DNA from 4 places in the Pantoea eucrina genome. Region 4 is predicted to be linked to each of the others. Evidence: predicted binding sites of a transcription regulator. Region 4 holds the regulator's gene; each other region holds the start of a gene.
The links. The regulator CRP, encoded in region 4, controls carbon source genes, mostly activating them, when cyclic AMP is high. The targets are predictions, from matches to a motif close to ATGTGANNNNNNTCACAT.

Region 1: a site for CRP is predicted at 3,352-3,369, ahead of psiE (phosphate-starvation-inducible protein PsiE). Genes of this name have one in related genera too.
Region 2: a site for CRP is predicted at 1,887-1,904, ahead of LAC65_RS03500 (PTS sugar transporter subunit IIB). Genes of this name have one in related genera too.
Region 3: a site for CRP is predicted at 4,682-4,699, ahead of LAC65_RS10805 (YfcZ/YiiS family protein). Genes of this name have one in related genera too.

What each region holds. Positions count from the first base shown of each region.
Region 1 is NZ_CP083448.1:246,498-254,156, forward strand. Features, by position in the region: gene gntU (gluconate transporter) at 1-669, shown strand, start outside; gene LAC65_RS01105 (Na/Pi cotransporter family protein) at 1,505-3,130, opposite strand; gene psiE (phosphate-starvation-inducible protein PsiE) at 3,416-3,826, shown strand; gene ubiC (chorismate lyase) at 3,915-4,430, shown strand; gene ubiA (4-hydroxybenzoate octaprenyltransferase) at 4,427-5,320, shown strand; gene plsB (glycerol-3-phosphate 1-O-acyltransferase PlsB) at 5,356-7,659, opposite strand, start outside.
Region 2 is NZ_CP083448.1:765,291-772,949, forward strand. Features, by position in the region: gene lldD (FMN-dependent L-lactate dehydrogenase LldD) at 1-271, shown strand, start outside; gene LAC65_RS03480 (OsmC family protein) at 332-760, shown strand; gene LAC65_RS03485 (hypothetical protein) at 825-1,064, opposite strand; gene LAC65_RS18265 (hypothetical protein) at 1,103-1,213, shown strand; gene LAC65_RS03490 (hypothetical protein) at 1,176-1,346, opposite strand; gene LAC65_RS03495 (hypothetical protein) at 1,560-1,742, shown strand; gene LAC65_RS03500 (PTS sugar transporter subunit IIB) at 1,989-2,297, shown strand; gene LAC65_RS03505 (PTS sugar transporter subunit IIC) at 2,386-3,702, shown strand; gene LAC65_RS03510 (PTS lactose/cellobiose transporter subunit IIA) at 3,702-4,019, shown strand; gene LAC65_RS03515 (glycoside hydrolase family 1 protein) at 4,029-5,468, shown strand; gene LAC65_RS03520 (LacI family DNA-binding transcriptional regulator) at 5,462-6,484, opposite strand; gene LAC65_RS03525 (CPBP family intramembrane glutamic endopeptidase) at 6,576-7,223, opposite strand; gene LAC65_RS03530 (I78 family peptidase inhibitor) at 7,656-7,659, shown strand, end outside.
Region 3 is NZ_CP083448.1:2,297,259-2,304,917, forward strand. Features, by position in the region: gene sixA (phosphohistidine phosphatase SixA) at 6-488, opposite strand; gene fadJ (fatty acid oxidation complex subunit alpha FadJ) at 696-2,816, opposite strand; gene fadI (acetyl-CoA C-acyltransferase FadI) at 2,816-4,126, opposite strand; gene LAC65_RS10805 (YfcZ/YiiS family protein) at 4,291-4,587, opposite strand; gene fadL (long-chain fatty acid transporter FadL) at 4,948-6,198, shown strand; gene mlaA (phospholipid-binding lipoprotein MlaA) at 6,249-7,016, opposite strand; gene ccmI (c-type cytochrome biogenesis protein CcmI) at 7,052-7,659, opposite strand, start outside.
Region 4 is NZ_CP083448.1:3,088,379-3,096,037, reverse strand. Features, by position in the region: gene LAC65_RS14775 (YhfG family protein) at 1-159, shown strand, start outside; gene LAC65_RS14770 (putative adenosine monophosphate-protein transferase Fic) at 149-742, shown strand; gene pabA (aminodeoxychorismate synthase component 2) at 784-1,359, shown strand; gene argD (bifunctional acetylornithine/succinyldiaminopimelate transaminase) at 1,447-2,667, shown strand; gene LAC65_RS14755 (YccS/YhfK family putative transporter) at 2,668-4,743, opposite strand; gene crp (cAMP-activated global transcriptional regulator CRP) at 4,804-5,436, opposite strand; gene LAC65_RS14745 (OsmC family protein) at 5,727-6,131, shown strand; gene LAC65_RS14740 (phosphoribulokinase) at 6,228-7,097, opposite strand; gene LAC65_RS14735 (YheU family protein) at 7,159-7,377, opposite strand; gene LAC65_RS14730 (hydrolase) at 7,374-7,659, opposite strand, start outside.

The DNA.
Region 1 (7,659 bases), 550 kb from region 4:
TCATTTGGTTTTAGCCTCTCTCTGATCCTGTTTCCGCTGCTGCTGGTCGGGCTGAAAACCATCGGTGCGCGCTTTACCACGCCGGATACCCGGCTCTACGAATGGCTGGAATTTATTGGCCATCCGTTTACCGCGATTCTGCTGGCGCTGCTGGTGGCGATCTATGGTTTGGCGTACCGGCAGGGTATGGATAAAGAGAAGGTGATGCAGGTGTGCGGCAGCGCGCTGCAGCCCGCCGGCATTATTCTGCTGGTCATCGGTGCCGGCGGCGTCTTTAAGCAGGTGCTGGTTGACTCTGGCGTGGGGCCGGTGCTGGGTCATGCGCTGACCGGCGCCGGTATGCCGATTGCGCTGGCCTGCTTTATTCTGGCGGGCGCTATCCGGGTTATTCAGGGCTCTGCAACCGTGGCCTGTCTGACCACCGTAGGGCTGGTGATGCCGGTGATCGAACCGCTGCACTACAGCGGCGCGCAGCTCGCGGCGCTCTCAATCTGTATTGGCGGTGGCTCAATTATTATCAGCCACGTCAACGATGCCGGCTTCTGGCTGTTTGGCCGCTTTACCGGTGCCACCGAGGGCGAGACGCTAAAGACCTGGACGCTGATGGAGACCATTCTCGGCACCACTGGCGCCATCGTCGGCATGATTGCGTTTAGTTTGTTATCGTAACTAACCCAGGGGCGCATAAATGCGCCCCCTACATCGCCCTCGTAGGGGCGTCATTAATGACGCCCGTGTCGATTTCCGCACCCGATCCGATGACGCGGTTTATAGCGGTTGATACGGTGCACGCATTAACCCGGGGGCGCATAAATGCGCCCCCTGCATCAATCTCGTAGGGGCGTCATTCATGACGACCGTGTCGATTTTCGCACCCGATCCGATGACGCGGTTTATAGCGGTTGATACGGTGCACGCATTAAACCAGGGGCGCATAAATGCGCCCCCTACATCGTGCTCGCAGGGTCGTCATTCATGGCGACCGTGTCGATGCCCGCACCGGATCCGATAACGTGGTTTATGGCGGTTGATACGTTGCACGCATTAAACCAGGGGCGCATAAATGCGCCCCCTACATCGCCCTCGTAGGGGCGTCATTAATGACGCCCGTGTCGATTTCCGCATTGGAGCCAATAACGCGGTTTATGGCGGTTGATACGGTGCACGCATTAAACCAGGGGCGCATAAATGCGCCCCCTACATCGCCCTCGTAGGGGCGTCATTAATGACGCCCGTGTCGATTTCCGCATTGGAGCCAATGACGTCATTCATGGCGACCGTGTCGATGCCCGCACCGGATCCGATAACGCGGTTTATGGCGGTTGATACGGTGCACGCATTAAACCAGGGGCGCATAAATGCGCCCCCTACATCGCCCTCGTAGGGGCGTCATTAATGACGCCCTGGCCGATGTCCACACCGGATCCAACGACGCGGCTTATGGCGGTTGATACCGTGCACACCCTAAACCAGGGGCGTATAAATGCGCCTCTGCGTGCTTACCTTAATCTACTTCCCGCTCATCATCTGGCTGGTCGAGAACGGTGTAAGCCACCGCGCAGAACAGCGAATTAAGGCGCTTCATATCTCCCAGCAGCCCCAGATGCAGCGAACTGGTCTCAATGCTCTGCACATTATTCAGATGCAGCCGCTCCACGTGCGAGTGAGAGAAACGGCGGATCAGAATACGGAAGCGATGTTTGGCCCGCCGCAGACGTTTCGCGCTGGTGATATCATGCGACAGAAATACCGAGAGGCTCAGGCGCAGGTTATTCAGCACCTGCTCCTGCAGTGTATTCAGCTCTTCCAGCCCTTCTGCCGAAAAGGCCCGCCGCGCCTGCAACGATTTATCCGCAACGTCACCGCTCATGCGCTCAATGATGTCACCCGCCTGTTCAAGATTCAGCGCCATCTCAATAATTTCAGCCCAGCGCCGCGCATCCTCCTCTGCCAGATCTTCGCGCGGCATGCGGGCCAGATAGAGTTTGATCGCGGTATAGAGCACGTCAACATCATCATCCAGCTGCCGCACCCGGTGCGATTCACGCAGTTCGCCCCGGACTACGCGGCTGAACGACTCCAGCATCTGCTCCAGCACGTCGCCCATGCGCAGGGTCTCACGCGCGGCATTGACCAGCGCCAGCGCAGGCGTATCCAGCGCGCTTTTATCCAGATGTCTGGGCTTGAGATGCGCCTGATGCTCTGCATCGTCAGAAATCATACGCTGGCAGAGTCGCGCCATCGGTGCCGCAAACGGCACCATGATCAGGCAGCGTGCCAGGTTGTAGAAAACGTGGAAAAAGATCACCAGCTCTTCATCATTCACCGGCAGCCGATCCAGCAGCTCAGCAATAAAATCAACAAACGGCAGTACCGCAATGCTGCCGATAAGCTTGAACAGCAGGCTGCCGAGCGCCACCCGCTTGCCAGCCGCATTAGAACCGCTGGCGTTGATCATCGCCAGCAGGCCGCTGCCGAGGTTGGCACCAATGACCAGACAGAGCGCCACCTTAAATGAGATCACCCCGGCGGCCGTCAGGGTCGCGGTGATCAGCACCGCCGCCAGGCTCGAGTAGCTGATGATGGCAAAAACGGCGCCAATCAGGGCGTCCAGCAGCGTATCGCCGGTCAGGGTGGAGAAGAGCACCTGCACGCCCGAAGCCTGCGTTATCGGACGTGCTGCGGTGACAATCAGCTGCAGCGCCAGCAGGATCAGCCCGAGACCAATGGCAGCACGGCCCATCTGTCCGACGCGCGTCTGTTTGCGGCTGAGAAAAAAGACCACGCCAAAAAAGATAAACAGCGGGGAGAGCCAGGAGAGATCGAAGGTCAGCACGCGCGCCATAATGGCCGTGCCGACGTCAGCCCCCAGTACCACCACCAGGGCAGGTGTCAGGCTGACCAGGTTTTGCGCCACAAACGAGGTGACCAGCAGCGTAGTGGCGTTGCTGCTCTGTACCAGAGCGGTAACGCCAATGCCGGCCAGAAAAGCCATCGGTTTTTTTTCCACGCTGCGGCTCAGTACCCGGCGCAGATCGGCGCCGTACACGCGCATGATGCCGGTACGCACAATGTGGGTGCCCCAGACCAGCAGTGCGACAGCAGAAAGCAGATTAAGCAGAGTTAGCACGGTCGCAGGCTCCTGTATGCCAGGCAAAAAGCAGCCAGCTGCCTGCCTGGCAAACACGGCAGCGGGGGAAGACCGGTAGCGCACCGCATGAATTTTTCGTTAGATATAAATAACCTGAAGCGGCGTCGACCTGTTAACTGTAGCTGAATCCGGTTCACTGCGATGAGATATCCACGGCGTTTACGCTGCCCCTGACGGAGAACCGCCACCTTAACGTCATATTGTGATTCAGATCACATTGCAGCATGATAGCGCTCTTCTCATTTGCGCATTAAGGACGCAGCAATGACAGATAAATCAGCCGCCGGTCAGCTCATCGCGACGGTGCTGCAGTGGGTACTTAACCTCGGCCTGTTAATCCTGGCCGTGATCCTGGTGGTGTTTCTCGGCAAGGAGACGATTCATCTGGCTAACGTGCTGTTCAGCACCGGTGAACAGGCGTCATCCTATCTGCTGATTGAAGGCATTGTGATCTACTTTCTCTACTTTGAATTTATCGCGCTGATTGTGAAATATTTTCAGTCGGGCTATCACTTTCCGCTGCGCTACTTTGTTTATATCGGGATCACCGCCATTATCCGGCTGATTATCGTTGACCACAAAAACCCGTTCGACACGCTCTGCTATTCCGCTGCGATCCTGATTCTGGTGGTCACGCTGTGGCTGGCAAACAGCAACCGGCTGAAGCGCGAATAACGTCCCTTATCATCTCCGGCGCTCGCGGCCGTGCCAGCGGCCGCGCTCTGCGGTAAACTAAGGCAACTTTTTTGCCGGAGATCGCCTGATGTCGCACGATGCGCTGCGCCAGTTATATGCCTTGCAGTGGTTACCCGCCTCCTCGCTGCTGCCCGCACCGCTGACCGACTGGCTGATGGAAGAAGATTCCATGACGCGCCGTTTTGAGCAGCACTGCCGGCAGGTTACCGTTCAACCCATCCGTGAAGGCTTTGTCAGCGCGGCGGAGGTCGCAGCAGAAGCGGCTTTTCTGCCGAACGATACGCGCTTCTGGCTGCGCGAAATCGTGCTGTGCGGCGACGGCGAGCCGTGGCTGCTGGGCCGCACCGTAGTGCCCGAGAGTACGCTGCAGGGACCGGAGCAGATGCTGCAGCAACTTGGCACACGCCCGCTGGGGCGCTATCTTTTTGCCTCTTCAGCGCTGAGCCGCGATTTTATTCATCCCGGCCAGGCCGGCGATCTGTGGGGACGGCGTTCGCGCCTGCGCCTGTCGGATAAGCCCCTTCTGTTAACTGAACTTTTTTTACCGGCATCGCCGCTTTACCGCGCGCTGCAGCAAGGATGAGACCCGTGCAAAAATCATTATCCGTAAGCAAATGGCAGGCTTACAGCCGCCTGATGCGCATCGACAAACCTATCGGCACGCTGCTGTTGATGTGGCCTACGCTCTGGGCGCTGTGGCTGGCTGGCATGGCGGTGCCGCCGCTGCCGGTGCTGATTGTGTTTGTGCTTGGCGTCATCGTTATGCGCGCTGCCGGCTGCGTCATCAATGATTACGCCGATCGCAAAGTGGATGGTCACGTCAAACGCACCGCCGGCCGGCCGCTGGCGAGCGGGGCGGTTTCAGAAAAAGAGGCAAAGCTGCTGTTTGCTGCGCTGGGCCTGCTGGCGTTTATGCTGGTGCTGACCATGAATCGCATGACCATCCTGCTCTCTTTCGGCGGGCTGGCGCTGGCTTGGGTCTACCCCTTTATGAAACGCTATACCCATCTGCCGCAGGTGGTGCTCGGCGCAGCCTTTGGCTGGGCGATCCCGATGGGGTGGGCTGCAGTAAGTGAGTCCTTACCTTTAGTCTGCTGGCTGGTGTTCTTCGCTAACATCTGCTGGACGGTGGCCTACGATACCCAGTACGCCATGGTGGATCGCGATGACGATTTGAAGATAGGCGTTAAATCTACGGCGATTCTGTTTGGTCGTTTTGACAAGCTGATTATTGGCCTGCTGCAGCTGGCCACGCTGGGGCTGATGGCGCTGGTGGGAAGTATGCTGAATCTGAACGGGGCATTCTACTGGTCACTGCTGGCTGCCGGCGCGCTGTTTGTCTATCAGCAGAGCCTGATCGCCCGCCGCGAACGCGACGCCTGCTTTCAGGCCTTTCTGAACAATAACTATGTGGGACTGGTGCTGTTTGCTGGCGTGCTGCTGAATACGCAGCCGTTTCTGGCGCTGTTCTGAACCGGCAGGGACGCATCCTGCGTCCCTGCCTTGCCTTACTCGTGTGCGACTGCACTCTCAATTGTCAGACGCACATCGCTGGTGACCAGCTCCGCCAGCATCTGCCACATCGCGTGCGTGCGCTCCGCATCGGCATCACCTGAGTCGCTGATATAGCGCTCATCGCGCAGCGTCAGCACCAGCGTGGTAAATACCGCCTTATCAAAGAACTCCGGCGCATTGATACCGTGCAGCACTGACAGACGCTGCGCCAGCGTGCGGCTCTCTTTCTCCAGCGTGCCGCGGTTGATCGTCGGTTTGGCACTGAGAATGGCGAAAGTGATCGCAAAGCGCTGCAGCGTTTCGCGAATACCGGCTGCCAGCAGCTGCAGCGTGCGATAGCGCGCGGCGCTCAGCTTAATCTGCCCATCCAGCTGCGTTACCAGCCCCTGTCGCGCCATCTCCGCGCACAGCGCGCTAAGCAGCGCCGGCAGTTCGGCACTTTCCCAGCGCAGGAACAGTTCACTTTTCAGCATCGGGTAGACCAGGCTTACCTGACGCAGAAGCTCTGCTTCGCTGATTTCGCGGTGCTGCTGCACAATCGCGGCAATCAGCGACGGCATCACCAGCATGTGCTGAATGTTATTCCGGTAGTAGGTCATCAGCACGGCCTGCTCGCGCGGCAGAATAATGATATCGCCGATGCTGTCCTGCTCGGTTTCAAACTTATTCATGCCCATCGCGTGATCCAGCAGCGCTTCGGCGCTCAGATCGGGCACCGTCGCTTCCGGTGAATAGGGCACGTTGCGCAGCAGCTGGGTGTAGCACTCCAGCTGCTCCGTCAGCTGCTCACGCGTCAGCGAGCGCTGACGGGACGCAAGCAGCGCGGTCACACACAGATTCATGGCGTTGGCCGCACCCGCTTCGTTAATGCGCACCATCAGGCGGGCAGCGATATCGTTTACCGCTGGCGTCATCCACGCGGGGCGCTGCGGATCGATCGGGTCGATCGCCTCGCGCCACTCGGGAATATGCTTGTTCAGGTAGTTAACCAGCGGCAGCGGTTCGCCAAAGTTAACGTAGCCCTGACCGAGATTGCGCAGCTTACGCAGGCCGCGCACCATCTGCACAAAGCCCTCTTTCTCTTTCGCTGCGCCGCGCAGCTCTTTGGCGTAAGTACCCACTTCCATTACGTGCTCATAGCCGATGTAGATCGGTACAAACGTAATCGGACGGCTGCCGCCGCGCAGCAGCGCCTGCAGCGTCATTGAAAGCGTGCCGGTTTTGGGATCGAGCAGGCGACCGGTGCGCGAGCGTCCGCCCTCAACAAAGTACTCAACCGAGTAGCCGCGGCTGAACAGCTCGCCCAGATATTCGCGGAATACGGTGGAGTAGAGTTTATTGCCCTTAAAGGTACGGCGAATAAAGAAGGCCCCCAGCCGGCGGAAAATGGGCCCGGCTGGCCAGAAGTTAAGATTGATACCGGCAGCGATGTGCGGCGGCACCAGCCCCTGATGATAAAGCACGTAGGAGAGCAGCAGATAATCCATATGGCTGCGGTGGCAGGGCACATAGACTATTTCATGACCATCCTGCGCCAGCTGACGCACGCGCTCGCCGCCGTTGACGCTAATGCCCTGATAGAGGCGGCTCCAGAGCCAGCCCATGATGCGGTCGGTAACGCGGATCGCCTCATATGAGAAGTCTGCCGCGATCTCTTCCATCATCTCAACGGCGTTTTGCTGCGCTTTTTCATGCGAAATCTTTTTGCTGCGCGCTTCATCTTCAACCGCTTTTTCAATCGCCTTCGACTGCAGCAGCTTGTTGAACAGATCCTGACGGGCGGGCAGGCTTGGTCCCACCGCGGCGAGACGCTGGCGGGCAAAGTGAATACGCGCCACGCGCGCCAGCTTCTGCGCAATCGACTTATCCGTGCCGTGTTCGGTCGCCATCTGGCGCAGCGAGACGGTGGAAGAGAAGCGGACAAAGCTGTCGCGACCGTGCCAGAGAATGGCGAAAAACTTCTGTACGCCATTCAGTACGCGCAGATGCGGCGTAGGCTCGCCCTGAATTTCACGACCCGGCGCACGGCCAAACATCACCGCCACCGGCAGCATCTGGACATCCAGCTGCGGGTTATTACGATGCAGATCCAGATAGTCGTGAAACAGTTTCACTGACTCCGGGTTCGCCACATAGTAAGGAAAGACACGCGGGCCATCATGAATAAACACATGGCGCGGCAGCAGCGTGCCGTCAATCTCCAGCGGCGCGAGCGGATCGGGCAGATCAAGCCGCAGACACTGGTTGCGTAATGTAAGCAGATCCGCCTTTGAATCATAAGGCAAAACATACATCAC
Region 2 (7,659 bases), 1.1 Mb from region 4:
CGGCATTCGCAGCGGTCTGGATGTGGTGCGCATGCTGGCGCTCGGTGCCGACAGCGTGCTGCTGGGACGCGCCTTTATCTATGCGCTGGCGACGCACGGGCAGCGCGGCGTGGAGAATCTGCTCACGCTGATTGAAAAAGAGATGCGGGTCGCGATGACGCTGACCGGCGCAAAATCGATCGCGGACATCACCCAGGATTCGCTGGTGCAGGCTAACGCCCTGCTGAAAGAAGCGGGTTTACAGCCTGCGCGCCCGCGTGCGGTGCGCTGAGCCAGGCAAAACAGAGCGGGTTGTCTATACTCAGTGCTGTCCACTAACAGGAGGAATGACATGACCATTCACAAGAAAGGATCGGCCCATTGGGAAGGTGACATCAAAGGTAAAGGTACCGTCAGCACAGAGAGTGGCGTACTGGATCAGCAGCCGTATGGTTTTAATACGCGCTTTGAAGGCGAAAAAGGGACCAACCCGGAAGAGCTGATTGGTGCCGCACACGCTGCCTGTTTCTCCATGGCGCTGTCGCTGATGCTGGGCAATGCCGGCCATAAGCCGGAGAGCATCGACACCACCGCCGATGTTTCGCTGGACAAAAAAGGCGAAGGCTTTGCCATTACTAAAGTGGCACTGACCAGCACCGTGTCGCTGCCGGGCGTGGATAAAGATGCCTTTGATGAGATTATTCAGAAAGCGAAAGCAGGCTGCCCGGTATCACAGCTGCTGAATGCAGAAATCACGCTGGATTACACGCTGAATAACTGATTGCGTTACGCGCAACGGTCAATGTTTTAACAATGCGCCTGCGGGCGCATTGTTGTTTCTGCACTCAGGCATACTCTGCATCATGCAGCGCTTCGCGTACATTACGCAGGCTACTGCGCGCAATACGATACGCCTTGCGCGGATCGCCCGCCACAAACTCAAACGTGGGTGAATAGTAGAAGGGAAGCCAGCCATCGAAGCCATTTTCCCACTCCCAGCGCACCGGGCAGGGCCAGAGGATCCCATCATACAAAATGTAATAAACCCAGCGTCCGGCAGGACGGCGGGGGCGCGATTTCTTCATGGGATTCACAACGATGATAGTGTAAAACAGCTTATATTTTGAACCTTATTGCCAGCGCTTGCAATGGCGAACGGCTAAAATGTGAGCAATGCAGTAAATCCTGGCCTCATTTCAGCGATGAACCTCGCCACACAGCAAGACCACGTTAGGACGGACTTTATAGATGCGATTGGCCATGGTTTCACAGGCCGTTTTTGTCGGATAAATACGCTCTGATACCGGCAACGCGTCACAGGCATCGTGCCCGCAGGCACTCACTAATAGAACAAAACCAATCAGCATAACCGGGCTCCTTTAACACCTTCGCGCTGGTACGGAATGTGTGGCTGTGTGTTCCCTTTTTTGATCCAGTATAGACAATTGGCTCACAGGTCAATGAACACCCCGAGCGGCTTTTTTATCCGAACGGTCTGCCAGCAGCGCGCTGCGCATCCAAACCCGGCATAATCCAGGCTAAACTGTGCAGCTGACCCCTTTTAAACGAGTGAGAAAAGCATGTCTGATATTGCCCATCCTGCCAGCAGTCCAAAACAGGCTGCACTGCAGCTGGTTATCGAGCTGGTCCGTGCCGGAAAATTAAGCCCTCTGCATGGCGATGCGTCAAATATGATCTCCATTTATGAGCAGTTCAAGAGTCACTTTGAAGCGGATAAACATAAAGATTCTGCTATCTCCTGACAGCCTCAGCCGTCCGGCACGTTCTGCTGCAGCTAACCGATGCTGCGGCGACGGCCAGATGGCTGTTTCATACGATTATGCCCCTGTGCCTGTATAATCACTCTCCTGCACTATTTCTCTGCCAGTTAATTTATCCGGATTGAGTTTTGATATTTCTCACACTTTCTGTATCCAGATCTGAAACCGGTTGCAGAAAATCTTCTGGCTGTGTATTCGTTAATTAAACATCATTCAAAGGAAACGATCATGCCAAAGATTTTACTGTGCTGTGCCGCCGGAATGTCCACCAGCATGGTGGTGCAGAAAATGGAAAAAGCGGCAAAAGAGCAGGGGCTTGATGTGGAGATAAAAGCAGTAGGAATAGAGGAGTTTAACGAAGAAATTCAGGGTGTTGATTGCTGCCTGCTTGGTCCGCAAATTAAATATAAACTGGCTGATTTCGCCCCGATAGCCCAGCAGCTTAATAAGCCTATCGCCGTCATAAATAGCATGGATTACGGCATGATGAACGGCGAGAAAATATTAGCAGATTCATTAAAGCTGATTCACGCCTGAAAATAACGCCCGCACTCAAATAATTCTTCCGCCTGCGCAGCTGCTGCGCAGGTTAATTCTCTTGTTGCCTGTCGCAAGGAGCTTGCTCATGAGCAGCATCAGTGAATCTTTATTTGGCGTCATTGAAAATCGTATCAGCCCGTTCGCCGGACGCCTCTCCAGTCAGCGTCACGTTATCGCGATCCGCGATGGCTTTATCGCTTCTATGCCGTTTCTGATTGTCGGTTCGTTTATGCTGCTGTTTGCCCATCCGCCATTCTCTGCCGACAGCTCATGGGCTTTCGCACAGTGGTGGCTGGGTATGGTGCAGGCGCACGAAGCGCAGATCATGATGCCCTACAATATGACGATGGGCATTATGGCGCTCTACATCGCCAGTGCTATCGCCTATAACCTGGCCACCAGTTACAAAATGAATGGTTTTATGGCGGCGAGCCTGTCGCTGATGGCTTTTCTGGTGGTGGCCGCTCCCCAGAGTGATAAGACACTGCCGGTAGGCTCGCTGGGCGGGGAAGGGATTTTCACCGCGATTCTGGTGGCGCTGTTTGCCACAGAAATGATGCATTTCCTGCAGAAACACCATATCGGCTTTAAGCTGCCCGAGCAGGTTCCGCCGAAAATCCGCCAGTCGTTCGATCTGCTGATCCCGATTGTTGCCATTTTTCTCACGCTGTTTCCGCTCAGCCTGTGGGTGCAGGCGCAGTTTGGCATGCTGCTGCCACAGGCGATTATGGCCATCTTCGCGCCGGTCATCTCCGCATCTGATTCACTGCCTGCGGTGCTGATTGCGGTGCTGTTATGCCATATGCTGTGGTTTGCCGGCATTCATGGTGCGGTGATCGTCGGGGGCATTCTGCAGGCGTTCTGGCTGACCAATCTCGGACTGAATCAGCAGGCGCTGAACGCCGGTGAGCCGGTGATGCACGTGTTTATTGAACCTTTCTGGCAGTTTTTCATTGTGATAGGCGGATCGGGTTCCACTATGGGGCTGGTACTGCTTTATCTGCGCAGCCGATCGGCGCACCTGCGTTCAATTGGCAAACTGAGTATTGTGCCCAGCATGTTTAACATCAACGAGCCGGTGATATTTGGCTCACCGGTGGTGATGAATCCCATCCTGTTTATTCCGTTTCTGCTTGCGCCGCTGGTTAACGCCGTGATCGCCTGGACCGCCACCAAAACTAACCTGATTAATCACGTTGTCTCACTGGCACCGTGGACCACGCCCGCCCCGATTGGCGCCGCCTGGTCAACCGGCTGGGACTGGCGCGTGATCGTGCTGATTGCCGTGCTGGTGGCGATTGCCACGCTTATTTATTACCCGTTTTTCAAAATGTATGAGCGCCAGCTGCTGCAACAGGAGCAGGAGCAGGCCGCAGCGGCACAACTGGCTAAGGAGTCATGATGGAAATTGATGAAACCACGGTAATGGAGCTGATTATTCAGGCGGGAGAGGCGCGCTCCTGCGCCATGCAGGCGCTGCGTGCGGCGCGTAATCAGGCGTGGAGTGAAGCGGACGCACAGCTCACGGCCGCCACGCAGGCGGCGAAAGCGGCGCATCGTATCCAGACCGAACTGATTGGTGCTGATGAGGGCTGCGGCAAGATTCCGGTCAATTTAATTATGGTACATGCCCAGGATCATCTGATGAACGCCATGCTCTGTCGCGAACTGGCGGAAGAGATCATTCAGCTGCGTCGTGAACTGGCGGCGCAACAGTAAGGAGCAGCTATGCAGCATCATAATCCCGGTGCGTTTCCGGATGGATTTCTCTGGGGCGCATCAACGTCGGCGTATCAGGTTGAAGGCGCATGGAATACGGATGGCAAAGGGCCGTCAGTCATCGACCACGCGCGCTTCCGCGATAACGTCACTGACTTTACTGTCTGCAGCGATCACTACCACCGCTTTAAAGAGGATATTGCGCTGCTGGCCGAAATGGGATTGAAAACCTACCGGTTTTCGATTGCCTGGAGTCGCCTTTATCCCGACGGCGACGGCGAGCTTAATCCGGCTGGCGTGGCGTTTTACCAGCAGCTGATTGATGAAATCTGCCGGCAGGGTATTGAACCGCTGGTCACGCTCTACCATTTTGACCTGCCGTGGGCGCTGCAGCAGGCGGGCGGCTGGTCAAACCGGCGCACTGTCGCAGCGTTTGAGCGCTTTGCCGTCACCTGCTTTGAACACTATGGCAAACAGGTAAAATACTGGCTGACCATCAATGAGCAGAACATGATGATCCTCAAGGGCGAGGTCATCGGCACGCTGGCAGAAGGCACAGAAGATGTGCAGCGCAGCCTCTATCAGCAGAATCACCATATGATGCTGGCGCAGGCGCAGGCGATGATCGCCTGTCATCAGCGTCTGCCGGACGCAAAAATCGGTCCGGCGCCGAATATCTCCTGCGTTTACGCCGCCAGCTCACGGCCGGAAGATGGGCTGGCCGCCGATAATTTTTCAGCCATTCGTAACTGGCTCTATCTTGATCTTGCGGTGCACGGACGTTACAACGCGGTGGTGTGGGCCTTTTTACAGCAGCGTGGCTGGCTGCCGGAGATTGCGGCGGATGATATGGCGATCATTGCCGCGGGCAAACCCGATTTTATCGCGTTCAACTACTACGCCTCCGCTACCGTCAGCGCTGACCTGCCGGATGCGGCACGCGGTGAACTCAACAGTAAGCAGAAAGCCGATCAGCAGATGGCGGGTATCGACAGCACGGTGTATGTCGGCTGCAATAATCCGCATCTGTCGCAGAATCAGTTTGGCTGGTATATCGATCCGGTCGGCTTTCGCATCACCGCCCGTGAGATCTACGCGCGCTATGCGCTGCCGCTGATTGTCACAGAAAATGGCCTGGGCGCCTTTGATACGCTGGAGGCGGGCAACAAAGTACACGACGATTATCGTATCGCCTATCTGCGCGATCATCTGCGGCAGCTGCGGCTGGCGATTGCGGATGGCGTGGTGCTGTTTGGCTACTGCCCGTGGTCAGCGATCGATCTGGTCAGTACCCATCAGGGGATCGGTAAACGCTACGGCTTTATCTATGTAAACCGCGATGAACATGACCTGAAAGATCTGGCGCGCTATCGTAAAAAGAGCTTTTTCTGGTATCAGCAGCTTATTGCCAGCAACGGCGCTACGCTCGACGACGCGGTCAGCTACTGATCGCGCCGCGCGGGTCCGTCAGCAACCGACGCGCGTTCAATCAGCCGCCCGCTAAAGGGCGGTAACACGCTAACCGGCTTGCCTTCCAGCATGGCGACCAGCTGCGCCAGCGTGTGCTGGATCATTTCAGCAACCGGCACATGTACCGTGGTCAGCGGCGGCAGAAAAAAGGCGGCCATATTAATGTCATCGAAACCCACCAGAGAGACATCCTGCGGCAGCCGTTTTCCAGCCTCGTGCAGCGCCAGTGCCGCGCCCATCGCCATATCGTCATTACTCGCCATCAGCGCGCTGAACGCGATCTGCGACGCCAGCAGCTGCTGTGTGGCCAGCTGACCGCTGAGCGAGGTCCATGCGCCCTGGATGACCCGGCCAGGCTCAAAGGGTAGCTGATGGGCAGCCAGCGCCTGCTGATAGCCCGCCAGCCGTGCGGCAGCGGTGGGCGAGCCCGGCAGGCCAGTAATAAAGGCGATATCCTGATGCCCGCGCTGGATCAGATACCGTACGGCATCAAAGGTATTCTGCTGATGTGTGGCCCAGACGCAGTGTTCTGCATGCTGCGTCAGCTGCCGGTTTACCACCATAATCGGAATGGCGTGCTGCTCAATCAGCGCTTCCAGCGCGGCCGTATCCAGAAAGCGCGGATAGATAATGATCGCGTCACAGCGCAGATCGAGCAGAAATTCAATGGCCGCCCGTTCATCGTCGGCGCTGGTTTTACCGTCCGCCAGAATCAGCTGGCGCCCGTAGTTATTGGTCAGGGTGGCGGTCTGATAAAGCAGCTCGCTGAAATAGGGGCCATTGAACAGGGAATGGGTGACAATCAGACCAATATTCTGTGACTTCTGCGTTGCCAGACTGCGTGCCAGCAGGTTAGGACGATAGCCGGTCTCTTCGATCGCCTGAAATACTTTCTGCTGTGTCGCTTTACTGACGTAGCGCGTACCCGCCAGTACGCGCGATACGGTGGCTTTAGAGACGCCAGCCTTCCGGGCCACATCCAGCATTGTAATCATTTTTCCGTCCCATCATCCCTTCACGTGTAAGTGTGATAGTAACTGAAAATGCGCGGCGGCAGAGGAGTGCCCAGGTAAACAGTGAAGCCGATCAGGCAAAGAACCAGGCGGGCAGGATCGCAATCAGATTATTCAGCGTATGCAGGAAAATGGGCAGGGCGAGGTTATTACTGCGCAGGCGCGCATAGCAGAGCAGCAGCGAAAAGAGCGTCAGCGCTACCAGCGTTTCCCAGTGCACATATTGCGTATGCAGCGCCGCAAACAGCAGCGACGTCAGCAGCATGCAGGCGAAGCGGCTGCGGGGCGCCCAGAGCAGAAACGCCTGCAGCAGGAAGCCGCGAAACAGCACTTCTTCAAATACCGGCGCCAGCAGTACTGCCGTCAGCAGCAAAATCAGCATTGAGTTGCGCCCCTGCTGGCTCTGCTCAATCAGCCAGCCCTCCGGCTGTAAAAACTGCGTCTGAGCCACCATCAGCAGAAACAGGGCACCAATAAACAGCAGCGTCTGCAGAGGCCGCAGGGCACCCAGCGGAATATCGCTGCGCCGCTGACAATAAAAGCGGTAGAGCGGATAGATCACGGCGAACTCAAACAGGCAGAGTACCGGCACCAGCAGGCCATCATTCCGCAACGCACTATAGTTGGGAAAGAGCGTGATCAGCATCGTTACGAGGTAATAGACAACAAAGCAGCCCGCATAAAACAGGGTTAAGGTGACTTTGTCGGATTGAGTATCCATAGGCGACTCAGCGGGCAGGGGGAATGGCATAGTAGCAATGGCGCTGAGTGCTGTCGAGGTGCGCGATCTCAGATTTCAGTACCACCTGAGCTTTACAATAAAAACCAGGCACGGCGGGCAGATACCCGACGGGCGTGCCTGGCGGTCACCGGCCAGCGCGTTAACGAACGCGAACAGCCACGAACGTCATCAGAATAGCGCAGCCGATAAAAATCATGAGTTCCATAGTAAGCCTCCTCAGATGATTCTTAGAAATGATAGTTTTTTTCTGGGCAAAAGTGAGTCATTTAGTGCGATTAATCCTAAACTGGTCGCAGAAAATAGCCGTTTCCGGCGTGTAAACGGGCATTTTTTCAGCCGTTAGCGTTCGTTTAGGCGCCGCGCTTTGCTACTCTCAGAGGCGACATTGTTATCTGTTCGAAGGAGAGAGTTGTGA
Region 3 (7,659 bases), 790 kb from region 4:
GGGAATCAGATAGCTTTAGCAAGCCTGGCCGGACTCACCTGCCACAAAAGCTTACCTTCGCACTCGTCGGCATTAAAATCGATACAGGCGATAGCCGACGTGGCGAACATGGGCGGCGCTTCCTGCGGGCACAGCTCAGAAACCAGGTATCCTACCAGCGGCAGATGCGAAATCACCAGCACGGCTTTCACGCCCTGCACCGCCAGCGCCTGCAAATGCAATGCGACCTGTCCCGGATCGCCGCCCGGCGTCAGTTCAGAAAGAACGTCCTGGTTTTGCGGCAAATCCAGTGCCTCGCGCACGGTGGCGAGCGTCTGCCCGGCGCGCAGATAGGGGCTGACCAGCACCCTTCCGATATCCGGCGTCTGGCTGTTGAGCCAGCTCGCCATCTGACGTGATTCGTTACAGCCGCACAGCGTAAGGGGGCGAGCAGAATCGCTCGCGGCTTCCAGAGCTGCATCGCCATGACGCATGATAAAAACTTGCATAAAGCACCGCTGTTGTTGGTCGATATCGTCCGGTACCACGGCACCAGACGCTTCATTCTGCGAATGAAGGCTGTGTTTTACCCCAATGGCTTCAGTATAGTCAACCGGTTGCTTATTAAATAAGCGCCCGCTAAATCGGTACCGGCTGACCTGTACTGCATCTTCTCTGCTAAGCGGCTGAATATGCACCGCTCTTGCTGAATGTGATTAAATGTAAAAATGCGCGCCGCTTTCTGCCCGCTTCAGCAGCGCCTCGCACGGGGCAAAGCGATCGCCATGCTGCTGGGCGAGGGCCGTAAGTCTCTCCACAAGCGCAGCGCTGCCGTATCGATCCATATAACGGAACGGTCCGCCAAGAAAAGGTGGAAAGCCGATGCCGAATACCGCAGCAACGTCGCCATCGCGTGCCGAACGGATCACCGACTCATCCAGACAGCGCGCGGCCTCATTTAACAGCATCAGCATGCAGCGTTCAGCAATCTGCTGCTCACTCTGACGCGCCTCAGGTTTCAGAGCGAGCAGCGTATAGAGGCTGCGATCCGCTTTACGCGCGCCGGGCCAGCGTCTCTTCTCATAGTGATAAAACCCTTTCCGGTTTTTTCGTCCTTTGCGGTCGTCAGCGAGAATAGCATCAACCGCGGCCTGCGGTGCGGCAAAGCGCGCGCCATAAGCCTGCTCAAGCAGCGGGCTGATTTTACTGCCAGTGTCGATACCGACTTCATCAAGCAGCTGCAACGGCCCTACCGGAAAACCCGCTTTTACCAGAGCCTGGTCAATATGTTCGACCGGTTCCCCCTCCAGCAGACAGCGCAGCGCTTCGTTGATATAGGGGGCGAGAATACGGTTAACGTAGAAGCCTGGGCGATCCGCTACCACTACTGCAGTTTTACCTTGCTTTTGCGCCAGCCGCAGCGTGGTAGCCAGCGTTTCCGCTGACGTTGCCGCATGCGGGATCACCTCAACCAGCGGCATTTTATCTACCGGACTGAAGTAGTGCAGCCCGATGATATTTTGCGGCCGCTGCGCCTGCGCGGCGATAGCGCTGATAGCGAGCGAGGATGTATTCGAGGCGAAAATGGTGTCGGGCTGACAGTGCTGCTCCATTTCCGCCACCATCTGCTGCTTCAGTGCCAGATCTTCAAATACCGCTTCAATGACCACATCGCGCCGGCTGAAGCCCTGATAGTCGGTACCGCCGCTGATGCGCGCCATCTGCTGCTGACGCTCTGCGGGTTTCAGCTGACGCCGCCTGACTTTTTTTGTCAGCAGATCCCAGCTGTAGCGCAGCGCGTGATTGATTCCGCTGAGCTGGATATCTTTGATACGCACCGGCAGTTCCGCTTTCAGCGCCGTCACGCTGGCAATCCCTCCGCCCATCAGCCCACCACCCAGTACGCCCACCTGCTGCAGCGTGCGCACTTCGCCCTCTGCGGCGGCGGCTTTTTTCAGCGCGGTGGACGCGAAAAACAGGCTGCGCAGCGCTGCCGATTCCGGCGTTAGCGCCAGCTCGCCAAACGCCTGCGCTTCAGCCTCATGTCCCGCCTGGCTACCCTGCTCCAGCCCGATGCGCACCACCTGCAGAATGCGCCCGGTCGCCGGATAGTTACCCTGAGTTTTTTTATCCGTCTGACGCTTTGCCAGCGCAAACAGTAACGGGCGCCCCGCAAAGCTCTGCATCAGGCGCGCCCGCTGTGGCAACGTCCGCGCCGCGCCCTTTCCTTTATGAACGCGCGCCACCGCCGTTGCCAGTAAAATGGCCGGCGGCACCGCATCATCGACCAGGCCCAGCTTAAGCGCCTGCCGGGCGCGCAGGGCTTTACCGCTGAGTATCAGCGACAGCGCCTGCTCTGCGCCAATCAATTGCGGCAACCGCTGTGTGCCGCCGGAACCGGGCAGCAGGCCCAGCTGAACTTCAGGCAGACCAAGCCGGGTCTTCTCATCCAGCGAACAGATGCGGGCGTCGCACGCCAGCGCCAGCTCCAGACCGCCCCCCAGACAGGCGCCGTGTATCGCCGCCACAACCGGAAACGGCAGCGCTGCAATCTCCGCCATCACCTCCTGCCCCTGCTTCGCCAGCGCCTGCGCTTCAGCTGATGAGTGGCAGCGGTCGATCATGCTGATATCAGCACCCGCAATAAAATTGTCCGCTTTGCCGGAAATCAGTACCAGACCCGCCAGCTGCGGATGCTGACGGGCTGCGGCGATCACCGCGCGGATCTGCGCGGCAAACTCAGCGCGCAGCGTATTCATTTTTTCACCCGGCACATCAATGGTGATCACACCAACATGATCCGGGCGCAGGGTTAACTCAAACGCGGTATGCTGCATTATTCAGCCTCCAGAACCATTGCAGTGCCCAAACCGCCCGCCGCGCAGGCGGTTACCAGTCCCAGTCCGCCACCGCGCCGCCGCAGTTCATGCAGCGTCTGGGCGATCATGCGGGCACCGGTGGCGGCAAACGGATGCCCGTAGGCGATGGAGCCGCCCAGCACATTAAAGCGGTCATCATCAACCTCGCCCAGCGCCTGCGGCCGGTTGAGCACCTCACGCGCAAAGCGCGCATCGCTGAACAGCTTCAGGTTGGCTAACGTCTGGGCGGCAAAGGCTTCATGCATGTCAATCAGCGTTAAATCACCCAGCGTGACGCCAGCGCGATCCAGCGCCAGCGGCGAGGCGTAAGCCGGGCCCAGCAGCATGTCGGTCTGCACATCGATGGCGGTAAACGCGTAGCTGCGCAGGTAGCCCAGCGGCGCTATTCCCAGTTCGCGGGCGCGCCCTTCACGCATCAGGATGAGGGCTGCCGCGCCGTCCGTCAGCGGCGTACTGTTTGCTGCGGTTACCGAGCCGTGACGCCGGTCAAACGCAGGCCGCAGTCGGGCATAATCGGCCGCGCTGGCGTTAAAGCGGATGGTGTTGTCCTGCTCAACCGGCGCTTTCCACGGCGGCACAAAGGCGGGCATGACCTCCTGCTGCAGTACGCCGCTCTGCCAGGCCTGTGCGGCACGCTGATGTGAGCGCAGGGCAAGCGCATCCTGCTGCTCACGCGTAATACCCCAGGTTTTAGCCATCTGCTCAGCCGTATCTCCCATGCGCAGTCCGGTTGAATACTCCGCCACGGCAGGCGGCACCGGCAGCAGATCGCGCGGGCGCAGACGCCGCAGGATCTGCAGCTTTTTGCCCACTGTCCGCGCACGGTTAAGATCGACCAGCGCACGCGCCAGCGTTTTGCTGACGCCAATCGGTAACACGGAGGAGGAGTCTGCGCCGCCGGCAATTCCGGCATCGATGGTGCCCGCCATCAGGCTCTCCGCTACGTTAGCGACGGCCTGAAAGCTGGTTGCACAGGCGCGACTGACGCTGTAGGCGTCCGTGTGCACGCTCAGCCCGCTGCTCAGCACAATTTCGCGCGCAATATTTGGCGCTTCCGGCATCTGTATCACCTGACCAAACACCAACTGATCGATTACCTCAACCGGCAGTTCGCTGCGCACCAGCAGTTCGCTGACCACCATACGCCCCAGCTCCAGCGCCGGAATGCCGTGGAAATCGCTCGCCTGCCGGACAAAAGGCGTACGCAGCCCGTGAGTAATAGCGATACGTTCGCCCTGACGCGTCAGCAACGGCTGCGCTCTGCTCATGCTTTTCCCCCTGTAACCGACGATCTGACACCATTGCCAGAGAGGTCTGACCTGATCGTCAGTGTTAACCATCCGGCGACGGCTCGCCAATAGCAAAGAGAAAAAAGTGCGAGGAAAAACACGAAAATAGCGATTCGCCGTCGCGGATTGACGGCGATGCAGAATTAACGCAGGGCGAGCTGAAAAATCAGCGCTTCAGCCTGACAGGCAAAGGTAAATTCAGCGTTCAGGCGTATACCTTCCGGCTCTGAGGTAAATTGCGACGTAATCTCACAGGGTTCAGAGGCAGTTTGCTGCGCTTTCTCCGTCAGCGTTAACAGCATCGCTTCGGCAGCTGCGCGATCGGGAAACAGCGCTGACCAGCGGGCACTGCAGTCGCTGTTATCAATCACAATGCCCGTATCCACACAGCAGCAGGCAGCGGTCTCGCGGGCACTGCATTTATTAATGGTCTGACTCATGAGGTTTCTCCGGCTGAAAAAGCGGGCGATCTAAGGGGATGTTCTGTCATAAAGTGTACGCCTGCGGGCCATTTTCCTCTATCATTGCGTCGCTAAGTGACGAATATCACAATAAAATTTGATCCAAAACAAACCTGAGCCGGTATGCTGACGGCGCAGTATAAAGAAATTGTTAAGCAGATCTGATTTTATCGATCAAGTCTGTAATATTTGAAAAACATTATTGCAACTTACACACAGGTCAGACCTATACTCGTCGCACTGGTCTGATATGTCTGTTTAGTCTCAGTCCCTACAATCCGCCGTCCTTTGTTACGCGACGTGACAACGTTTAATAATAATTTTGATGAGGTTGTGGTCATGAACCATAAGAACCTGTTTGCAAAGTCAGCTGTGGCAGCTGCAGTGGCGCTCGTCTCCTCCCAGGTTTACGCCGCAGGCTTTCAACTTAACGAATTCTCAGCAATTGGATTAGGTCGCGCTTATTCAGGCGAAGGCGCGATGGGTGACACAGCAGCATCGGCCAGTCGTAACCCCGCCACCATGGCACTGATGGATAGCCCGATGTTCTCGATCGGCGCAGTCTATATCGATCCTGAAGTGGATATCAGCGGACGCAGTCCGCTCACCGGCAATAGCCTGAACGCGAATAACATTGCGCCTAATCAGTGGGTACCAAATATTCACTATGTTCAGCCGCTTACCGATCGGTGGTGGGTGGGCGCATCCGCAACCTCAAACTATGGCCTGGCCACTGAATTCAATAATGGTTATGCCGCAGGGGGCTATGGCGGTAAAACCGATCTGATGACCGCTAACCTTAATCTCAGCACCGCCTATCGTCTGAACGAGCACCTGAGCGTTGGCGTTGGCTTTGATGCGGTTTATGCCCGCGCCAAAATTGAGCGTTATGCCGGTGAAGCTGGCCCGGCAGTGGGCTTCCCGTCCGATCTGCAGGTCGCACACCTTAAAGGCAATGAGTGGGGCTATGGCTGGAACGCCGGCGTGCTGTATGAAGTGGATAAAAATAACCGTTTCGGCTTTACCTACCGCTCTGAAGTAAAAGTCGACTTTGACGGCAATTATAAAAACGATATCCCGGCGGCGTTTGGCGGTACCGGCGGCTCAACGGTGCCCGGCTACCTGACCCTGAACCTGCCGGAAATGTGGGAAGTGTCCGGCTGGCATAAAGTTGCGCCGCAGTGGGCAGTGCACTACAGCCTTGCCTATACCAGCTGGAGCCAGTTCCAGGAGCTGAAAGCGACTGGCAGCCGCGGCCAGACGCTGTTCCAGAAAGATGAGAGCTTTAAAGATGCCTATCGCATTGCGCTGGGTACCACCTACTTCTATGACGATCGCTGGACCTTCCGTACCGGTATCGCCTTCGATGACAGCCCGGTTCCGGCCGATAAACGCTCTATCTCTATTCCGGATCAGGATCGTCTGTGGCTGAGCGCCGGTGCGTCTTACGCCTTTACGCCTGAAGCGTCAGTGGATGTCGGCGTATCTTATATGCATGGTCAGCACGTTACCGTTAATGAAGCCCCTTATACCTTCAACTCAGAAGGCAAAGCCTGGCTTTACGGCGCAAGCTTTAACTATAAGTTCTGATCGCGCCTGCCGCACAAGTAATAAGGGCAACCCGGTGGGTTGCCCTTTTTTTACGGCGCGTCGATATCCTGCAAATCGTTTTGTATCGCGCTGGCGTTTGGATTCTCTTCCGGCTTCAGCTTGCCGCCGTTAGCCAGAAAATCGTTACGCTGGAAATAGGCATTGCGGATAAAAGAGTAAGGATCCTGCTGCTGTTTCAGCAGCCCGTCAGAGTCCAGCAGCTGAGCACGCGTCTCTACTCCCTCCAGCGCCCACTTACCGATCGACATCGGCCAGGTCAGCCAGCTGAGTACCGGATAGAGCGTATCCACATAGTCACCGCCATCCTGCCGCACGGTGAAACTGCCGTAGCCGGGCAGCACCACATACGGACCGTAGCCGACACCATAACGCCCCAGCGTACTGCCAAAGCGATGCGGCACCTCGCGCGCCAGCGCCGGGTTCGCTTTGCCTGCGACGTCGATAAAGCCGCCCAGACCCAGTACGGTATTCAGGAAGAAACGCGTGAAGTGGATCCCGGCCTGACGCGGCTCGCCTACCAGAATGGAGTTAACCATGCTGGCGGGTTCATTCAGGTTGCCGAGAAAATTACTCATGCCGGTACGCGCCGGTACCGGCACATAGTCGCGCCAGGCTACCGCCACCGGGCGCACCACATAAGGATCAAGTACGTTGTAATTAAAATTGAACATCGTACGGTTAAAACCTTCCAGCGGATCGCTGCGCTGCGCCGGGGCGGCGTCATCCGCCGGTTTTGAGCTGGCGCATCCCACCAGAAGTAAACTGGCCAGTGCCAGACTGGTCAGGCGGTTATTCATGTTCTTCTCCCTGTGCGGATGATAAATGTAGCGCTTCAGGGCTGCTGCTGATTGATCTCAACAGTCAGCGGCTGGTGACCCTCCCACGAGGTAATAGCACTGAGCCCGAACCAGTCCCCGGCCTGAGGATTTGCGCTGCCGTCGCGGGCAATACGCACTCTGACCTGAACCTGATGCTGCGCCGAAAGCAGGCGATCGGGCATCATAGCGTCGCTGTCATCCAGCGTAAGCGATAGCGGAAAGTGGCTAAGCGGCAGGCGCTTAACGGCCACGGGCACCGGTGAAACACCGTCAGATACAGAAATATACAACACTCCGTCCGGCGGCAACATTTTTTCTGCCGGCGGCGACAGCTTGACCGTCAGGCTCAGCGCAACCGCCTGCTGCCCGGCAGCGGTTTTCGCCTGCTCAATGCTGCGCTGAATCAGCGTTATGCGCGGATCGCCGGCAGGCAGCAACGCCAGCATGGCGCGCCACGCGTCGAGCGCTTCAGTATAGTTCTGCTGTCCGGATGCGTTGAACGCCAGCAGGCTAAGCGTACGCAGATTCGCGCTGTCGCGCTTGAGCAGCGCATGCAGCAGCACGCTCGCCTGCCGGTTATCCTGTGGATCGCCGGAACGCGTCAGGACTTCGGCGTAATCCT
Region 4 (7,659 bases):
CTCACTGAAAAACAGAAAGCCACTTTGTGGCTGCAGCGTCGTGCTGCCAGCTATCAGGCCAGCTGCAGGCTGTCTGGTTATACCCTGACTGAGCCTGCGGTCACCGCTGAGCAGGCGGAAGATCGGCTTGCTTCGCTGAGGAGGCAGTATGGCGGATAATTCACTGGCGGTACGCGATCCCTACCTGTGGCACAACGATGATGTGCTGAAAAACCGGCTGGAAATTCATGATGCCGCGCAGCTGCGCAAGGCGGAGCTGGCGTTCAGTGCCGCGCGGCTGGCGACGCTGGATCCAGGTCCGCGTACACCGGGTCTGCCGCGTTTACGCCATATTCATCGCACGCTGTTTCAGGATCTCTACAGCTGGGCGGGCGAACTCCGCACCATCGATATCTGGCGCGACGAGACCCCTTACTGCCACTGCGAATACATTGAGAAAGAGGGCAATGCGCTGATGAGCGCGCTGGAGGAGGAGCAGGGGCTGACCGAACTTGATACAGACGCCTTTGTGGCCCGTCTGGCACATTACTACTGTGAACTCTATGTACTGCATCCGTTCCGGGCGGGCAACGGACGCGCTCAGCGCATCTTTTTTGAGCAGCTGGCGCTGCACGCCGGCTATCTGCTGGAGTGGGATCGGCTGGAGCCGGAGCCGTGGCAGAAGGCAATTCGCGAAGCGGTCGCGGGCGATCTCGCCGCGCTGACCGCGCAGCTGACAAAAGTGGTAAGCCCGGCGCGATAAAGTGCGTAGAATAGCGGCGGTTTGATCGACCTGAGGTCATGATGCTGCTGCTGCTTGATAACTACGACTCTTTTACCTGGAACCTTTACCAGTATTTTTGCGAGCTGGGCGCGCAGGTGCGCGTGGTGCGTAATGACGCTATCTCGCTGGCTGAGATGGCGGCATTGCCGCTAAGCCATCTGGTTATCTCCCCTGGGCCCTGCACGCCCGACCAGGCGGGTATTTCTCTGGATGCCATTCGCTATTTTGCCGGGCGGCTGCCGGTGCTGGGGGTGTGCCTCGGACATCAGGCCATCGCTCAGGCCTTTGGCGGAAAGGTGGTACGTGCGCGTCAGGTCATGCACGGGAAAACCTCGCCGGTACGCCACACTGGCGAAGGCGTGTTTCGCAACCTCGCTAATCCACTCACCGTAACGCGCTATCACTCACTGATTGTGGCGGATGGATCGCTGCCTGACGCGTTTGAGATCACCGCCTGGAGCCTGCGTGATAATCAGCCCGATGAAATCATGGGCTTTCGTCACCGCACGCTACCGCTGGAAGGCGTGCAGTTTCACCCCGAAAGCGTGCTCAGCGAGCAGGGCCATCAGCTGCTGAAAAATTTCCTTGAACGCTAACTTCCGTTTGCCATTCCGTGATTTCTTATGCATATTCCGTGATTATAATTTCATTTAAGATCACTCAATAGCCGGATGAGGTCAGCAATGGCAGCGGAAAACATAGCGGTAACCCGGGAGACGTTTGATAACGTCATTTTGCCTGTTTATGCACCTGCGCAGTTTGTGCCCGTAAAGGGCAAAGGCAGCCGCGTCTGGGATCAGCAGGGTAAAGAGTATATCGACTTCTCCGGCGGTATAGCGGTCACCGCGCTGGGTCACTGCCATCCGGCGCTGGTTGAGACGCTGAAGCGCCAGGGCGAAACGCTGTGGCACACCAGTAATGTTTTTACCAACGAGCCGGCGCTGCGTCTGGCGACGAAGCTGATTGCTGCTACCTTCGCCGACCGCGTATTTTTTGGCAATTCCGGTGCGGAAGCTAACGAAGCGGCGTTCAAGCTGGCGCGCTACTACGCCTGTAAAAAGCACTCGCCGTTCAAAAGTAAGATCATCGCGTTTCACAACGCTTTCCACGGCCGCACGCTGTTTACCGTCTCCGTTGGCGGACAGCCTAAATACTCTGACGGCTTCGGCCCCAAACCGGCCGATATCGTCCACGTCCCGTTTAACGATCTGGCGGCGGTAAAAGCCGTGATTGATGATCATACCTGCGCGATCGTTGTTGAACCGATTCAGGGTGAGGGCGGCGTGATGCCGGCAACGCCGGAATTTATGCAGGGACTGCGTGCGCTGTGCGATGAGCATAACGCGCTGCTGGTGCTGGATGAAGTACAGAGCGGCATGGGGCGCAGCGGCAAGCTGTTCAGCTATGAACACTACGGTATTCAGCCTGACATTCTTACGACGGCGAAAGCGCTGGGCGGCGGCTTCCCGGTGAGCGCGATGCTGACCACGCATGAGATCGCTTCCGTCATGGCGCCCGGCGTACATGGCACTACCTACGGCGGCAATCCGCTCGCCTGCGCGATTGCAGAAACCGCGCTGGATATCATTAACACGCCGGCGGTGCTGGCTGGGGTGGAGGCGCGGCGGCAGCAGTTTACCGACGCGCTGAGGGCGCTGGATAGTGAGCTGGATATCTTTAGCGAAATTCGCGGAAAGGGTCTGCTGATGGGCGCGGTACTGAAACCGGAACATGCCAGTAAAGCCCGCGATATTCTCAATGCAGCAGCGGCAGAAGGCGTGATGATCCTGACCGCCGGCAGCGATGTGATCCGCTTTGTGCCGTCGCTGGTTATCACTCCGGAGGAGATCGACGCCGGAATGACGCGCTTTGCGGCCGCGCTGCGCAGGGTTATTGCCGCCTGACTATCCTTTCGGACGAATAGCCCGCAGCCAGCGGCCATGATGCGGTCGCTGGCTCCATGCCAGAGAGGAGATGGTGTGCATGACGCTGAGATTCTGCAAAATGCGTTTAACATGCTGCTCGACAATCGTCACCGGCCCCTCATGCAGGTTTCCCGGCGCCTCCATAACGTTGCTCTCACTGCCCGGTCCGTCGTAGGTCAGCCGCTGCTGACAGCGCTGCAGGGCAATTTCGCACGACTGCAGATAGCGCTCTGCCAGAGCCGGGGTCAGCATGGTGTGCTCACGCGCCAGAATAGTCATGGCGTTAATATGCTCTACGATAAACTGACTGTGCGTGACCCACAGCCGCATATCCTTCAGATACTGCGCGTTAAAACCAGGCTCGCTGGTCGCCTGATTCAGCGCATTAAACAGCGCGTTATGCGCCTGGTTAACCTTTACCCGCTGGTAAGCCAGTTTTTCCGGCGCGTGATCCGGCCCCAGCAGCATGCGCAGCGCCTCCTGATACGCTTCCAGCGCATCGTGCGCATTCTGGCGCAGCAGACCACTCTGCCACTGCGGCCATAGCCAGATCATACCGGCGAAGGCGATCAGACAGCCCATCAGCGTATCCATCATCCGCGGCAGCAGGAACTGAGCACCATTCAGCGACAGCAGCTGCAGCGAGTAGACCGCCGTCACGGTGAAGCCAATCATCGACCAGCCATAATATTTGCGCGTCACCAGATAACTGGCCAGCGTGATTGCCAGCATAAACAGCAGCGCGATCGATTCCGGTACGGCGAAACGCAGCGATGCGGCGGCAATCAGCAGCCCGGCAAAGGTGCCGAGCGCCCGGTGCTGAATGCGCACGCGCGTGGCGCTGTAGCCATTCTGGCTGACAAACATAATGGTCATCAGGATCCAGTAGGGCTTGGGAATATTAAAAAACAGCGCAACAGAGCTGCCAAACATCAGCATAACGGCAAAGCGGGCCGCGCTGCGCAGCGCGCCGGACCTGAACGATAGATAGCTGCGCAGGGCGGGCAGCAGCGGCAGGCGCCGCTGGCGATCGGCCATCAGATCGCGCGTATAGAGCGGTTTCTGGGTGCGCAGCACGCGGGCGATGCGGCTGAAATGATAAAGGCAGAAGTGGCCAACCGGATTATCCGGATGCTGCCGCGCAATTTTTTCCAGCGCGCCGAGCGGCTTTTCCATCTGAAAGCGGGCGGGCAGCTGGTGATAGAGAATGGCATCGGCCAGCAGCCTGAGCTGTGCCGAAATGGTTTTTGCATTCCAGCGGATAACCGCTTCCGCATGACTCTGTTCTACCAGCTTTTGCACTTTCTCCGGCTGGTGCAGGCTGACAGCGATATGCTCCTGCAGATCCAGCGCCACCTGAAAAGCGCGCGTCAGCCGCTTATGGCTGTTATCGCGGCTGGCAGAAAGCATATGCATCTGCTGATAGCAGGTGGTGATCAGGTCAACCGCTTTCTGCTGGCGCGCCAGCAGCGGCGGCAGCGCTTTTTCCGGATCGGTCAGCTGTGTCAGCAGGGTATATTTGGCATCGCAGTAGTCAGCCAGCTCACGATAGAGCAGGCTCAGCGTTTCACGCATCGGCTGCTCTTTCCACAGCCAGTACCAGAACCAGTTAAACAGGCCATACCAGAACGTGCCGCCAATATAGAGCAGCGGCGGCACCCAGATCGGCATACGCCCCACCAGGCTCAGCGTAAAGATCGCTGCAATCAGCGTGCCGGGCAGCAGACGCCCGTGCAGCGGACTGATTTCGCCCGTCACGCCAATCAGCAGCGGCAGCACCAGCATAATAAGCGGCAGCGGAACCGCGGCGTTGGTGAGGTACTGGATCAGAAAACTGCCGGTGGCGAAAAGCGTACCGCCCACGATCAGGCGTTTGAAAAAGCGTTTATGCGGCGTATCAAGGCCGGCAATATTGCAGCAGGCGGGTACCAGCGAGAACAGCAGGCCTTTTTGCAGATCGCCACACAGCCATCCCAGCGCGACAGGCAGGCACAGCACCAGCGTCTGACGCAGAGCGTAATTGACTTCGGGATGATAGATGATTCGGCGCCACATCAGCTTATCGCAAACAGAAACGGCGTGATGGTGTCATCACGCCGTGGGGGGTGAAACAGCTTAGCGGGTGCCGTAAACGACGATGGTTTTACCGTGTGCGGAGATCAGGTTCTGATCTTCCAGCATTTTCAGGATGCGACCAACGGTTTCCCGTGAGCAACCCACGATCTGACCAATCTCCTGACGGGTAATTTTAATCTGCATACCGTCGGGGTGGGTCATGGCATCCGGCTGTTTAGCCAGATTAAGCAGCGTCTGCGCAATGCGGCCGGTAACATCCAGGAAAGCCAGGTTACCCACCTTTTCTGATGTCACCTGCAGGCGACGTGCCATCTGCGCCGACAGGCGCATCAAAATATCCGGGTTAACCTGAATCAGCTGACGAAATTTTTTGTAGGAAATTTCAGCAACTTCGCAGGCTGTTTTCGCACGCACCCAGGCACTGCGCTCCTGGCCCTCTTCAAACAGGCCGAGTTCGCCGATGAAATCTCCCTGATTCAGATAGGAGAGGATCATCTCTTTGCCTTCTTCATCTTTAATCAGTACCGCAACGGAACCTTTAACGATGTAGTAGAGCGTTTCTGCTTTTTCACCCTGATGGATCAGCGTGCTTTTGGATGGATATTTGTGAATATGGCAATGGGACAGGAACCATTCGAGTGTAGGGTCTGTTTGCGGTTTGCCGAGAACCATTCGCTATTATCCTCTATTGTAATCGTGCCCAAAACACAGGGGCATTCATTCCCTGTCAGGCGATGAAATCGTCCAGCGCGTCCTGTTAATAAAAATTATCCGGGCGGATGTGTAAGCTCTGCTTTTGATTCTGCCCGTCCTCATCAGCCACGACGAAGAAATTTTCAGCTCTGTTTGTAGCACAGCTTTTGCAGGCTGTCTTGTGTTGTCTCGCTTCAGCAGGCGGGCGATTGCTGTTTGCCGGATGAACGCGTACTCTGGCGCAAAACGCCGCTTCAGGAGAAAGAATAATGCAGGCACGTGTGAAATGGGTGGAAGGGCTGACCTTTCTCGGAGAATCCTCATCAGGACATCAGTTATTAATGGACGGGAATTCAGGCGATAAAGCGCCAAGCCCGATGGAGATGGTACTGATGGCCGCCGGCGGCTGTAGCGCGATTGATGTGGTCTCGATTCTGCAAAAAGGGCGTAATGACGTGGCTGACTGCGAGGTCAAACTGACTTCAGAACGGCGCGAAGAAGCACCACGTATTTTTACACAGATTAACCTGCACTTTATCGTCAGCGGCAAAGCGCTGAGCGAGAAAGCGGTGGCGCGGGCGGTTGACCTGTCGGCAGAAAAATATTGCTCGGTGGCGATCATGCTCGGCAAAGGGGTGGAGATCACCCACAGCCATGAGGTAGTTGAGCTGTAACAGCTGCCGGTGCGCATACCTCGCTACCCGTGAAACAGGCTTTGCAGGGTCGCCATTTATGGCGACCGATGCCACGTCGTCTGGCAGACATGGCCTCTACTCTATCCGTTTTCCTTCAATCAGCCGCTGCACCAGTGGCATCATGATCAGCTCCATCGCCAGTCCCATTTTGCCGCCCGGTACCACCAGCGTATTCATATGCGAAATAAACGATCCCTGAATCATCGCCAGCAGATAGGGGAAAGCGATACCTTCCAGGCCGCGAAAATGGATCACCACAAAACTCTCATCCAGTGAGGGGATCTCGCGCGCCGCGAACGGGTTAGAGGTATCAACTGTCGGTACCCGCTGAAAGTTAAGGTGCGTGCGCGAAAACTGCGGCGTGATGTAGTTGATATAATCTTCCATCGACCGTACCACGGAGTCCATCACCGCTTCGCGCGAATGGCCCCGTTCGCTGGTATCGCGTACCAGTTTCTGTATCCACTCAAGATTGACGATCGGCACCACGCCCACCAGCAGATCAACATGCTCCGCCACGTTATGCTGCTGCGTAACCACTCCGCCGTGCAGTCCCTCATAAAACAGCACATCAGTATTCTCCGGCAGCGGCTGCCAGGGAGTAAAGGTGCCCGGCACCTGATTCCACGGCACGGCCTCGTCATAGGTGTGCAGGTATTTGCGCGACTCTCCTATGCCGCTTTCGCCATAGCGCCGGAACGTCTGCTCCAGCAGGCCAAAGTCATTGGCGTCCGGACCAAAATAGCTGATGTGACGACCCAGATCGCGTGCTTTGCGGATCGCCATATCCATTTCCGGCCGGGTATAGCGATGAAAACTGTCGCCTTCTACTTCGGCTGCATGCAGCCCCAGCTGCTGAAAAATTTTACGGAACGCAAGGCTGGTTGTCGTGGTACCGGCGCCGCTGGAGCCGGTAACGGCGATAACGGGGTGTCTGGCTGACATACGGGTGCTCCCTGTGAGGTCGGGCGATGAGCATTGTTACCATGAATTATCCGGCAGTGCATCAGCCGCGAAACTCGCGCCGCGGCATAATATTGACCGTTTCATGCAGCTCAGACCAGACCAGCACCACCTCGCCCTGCTGCAGCTGGCGGCGCACGTCGGCTACCTTCTGCGCCAGGCTGCGCTCCTGCTCACCGTAGTCAGTGCCTTCGCGCAGAACAAAACTTTCAATCAGGTTTTCCAGCGTTGTTACATCCAGTTCCTGCCACGGAATAATCACAATTGCCCATCCAGATAAGTTGAGAGCCACTCCGGCACGCGCTGCTCCAGCCACATATGCGGTTGAAGCAGGCTGCCGCCGACAAAGCCAACGTGTCCACCCTGCTGCGTCAGCTGATACTCAATTGTGGCAGACAATTGCTGCGGCTGCGGGATCACCGCATCTGTCATAAAGGGATCGTCTTTGGCGTGGATGATCAGCATCGGCTTGCGCACGCCGGTTAACAGCGGCAGGCCGCTGGCGCGCTGATAATAATCGCTGGCGTCAAGAAAGCCGTGCGCC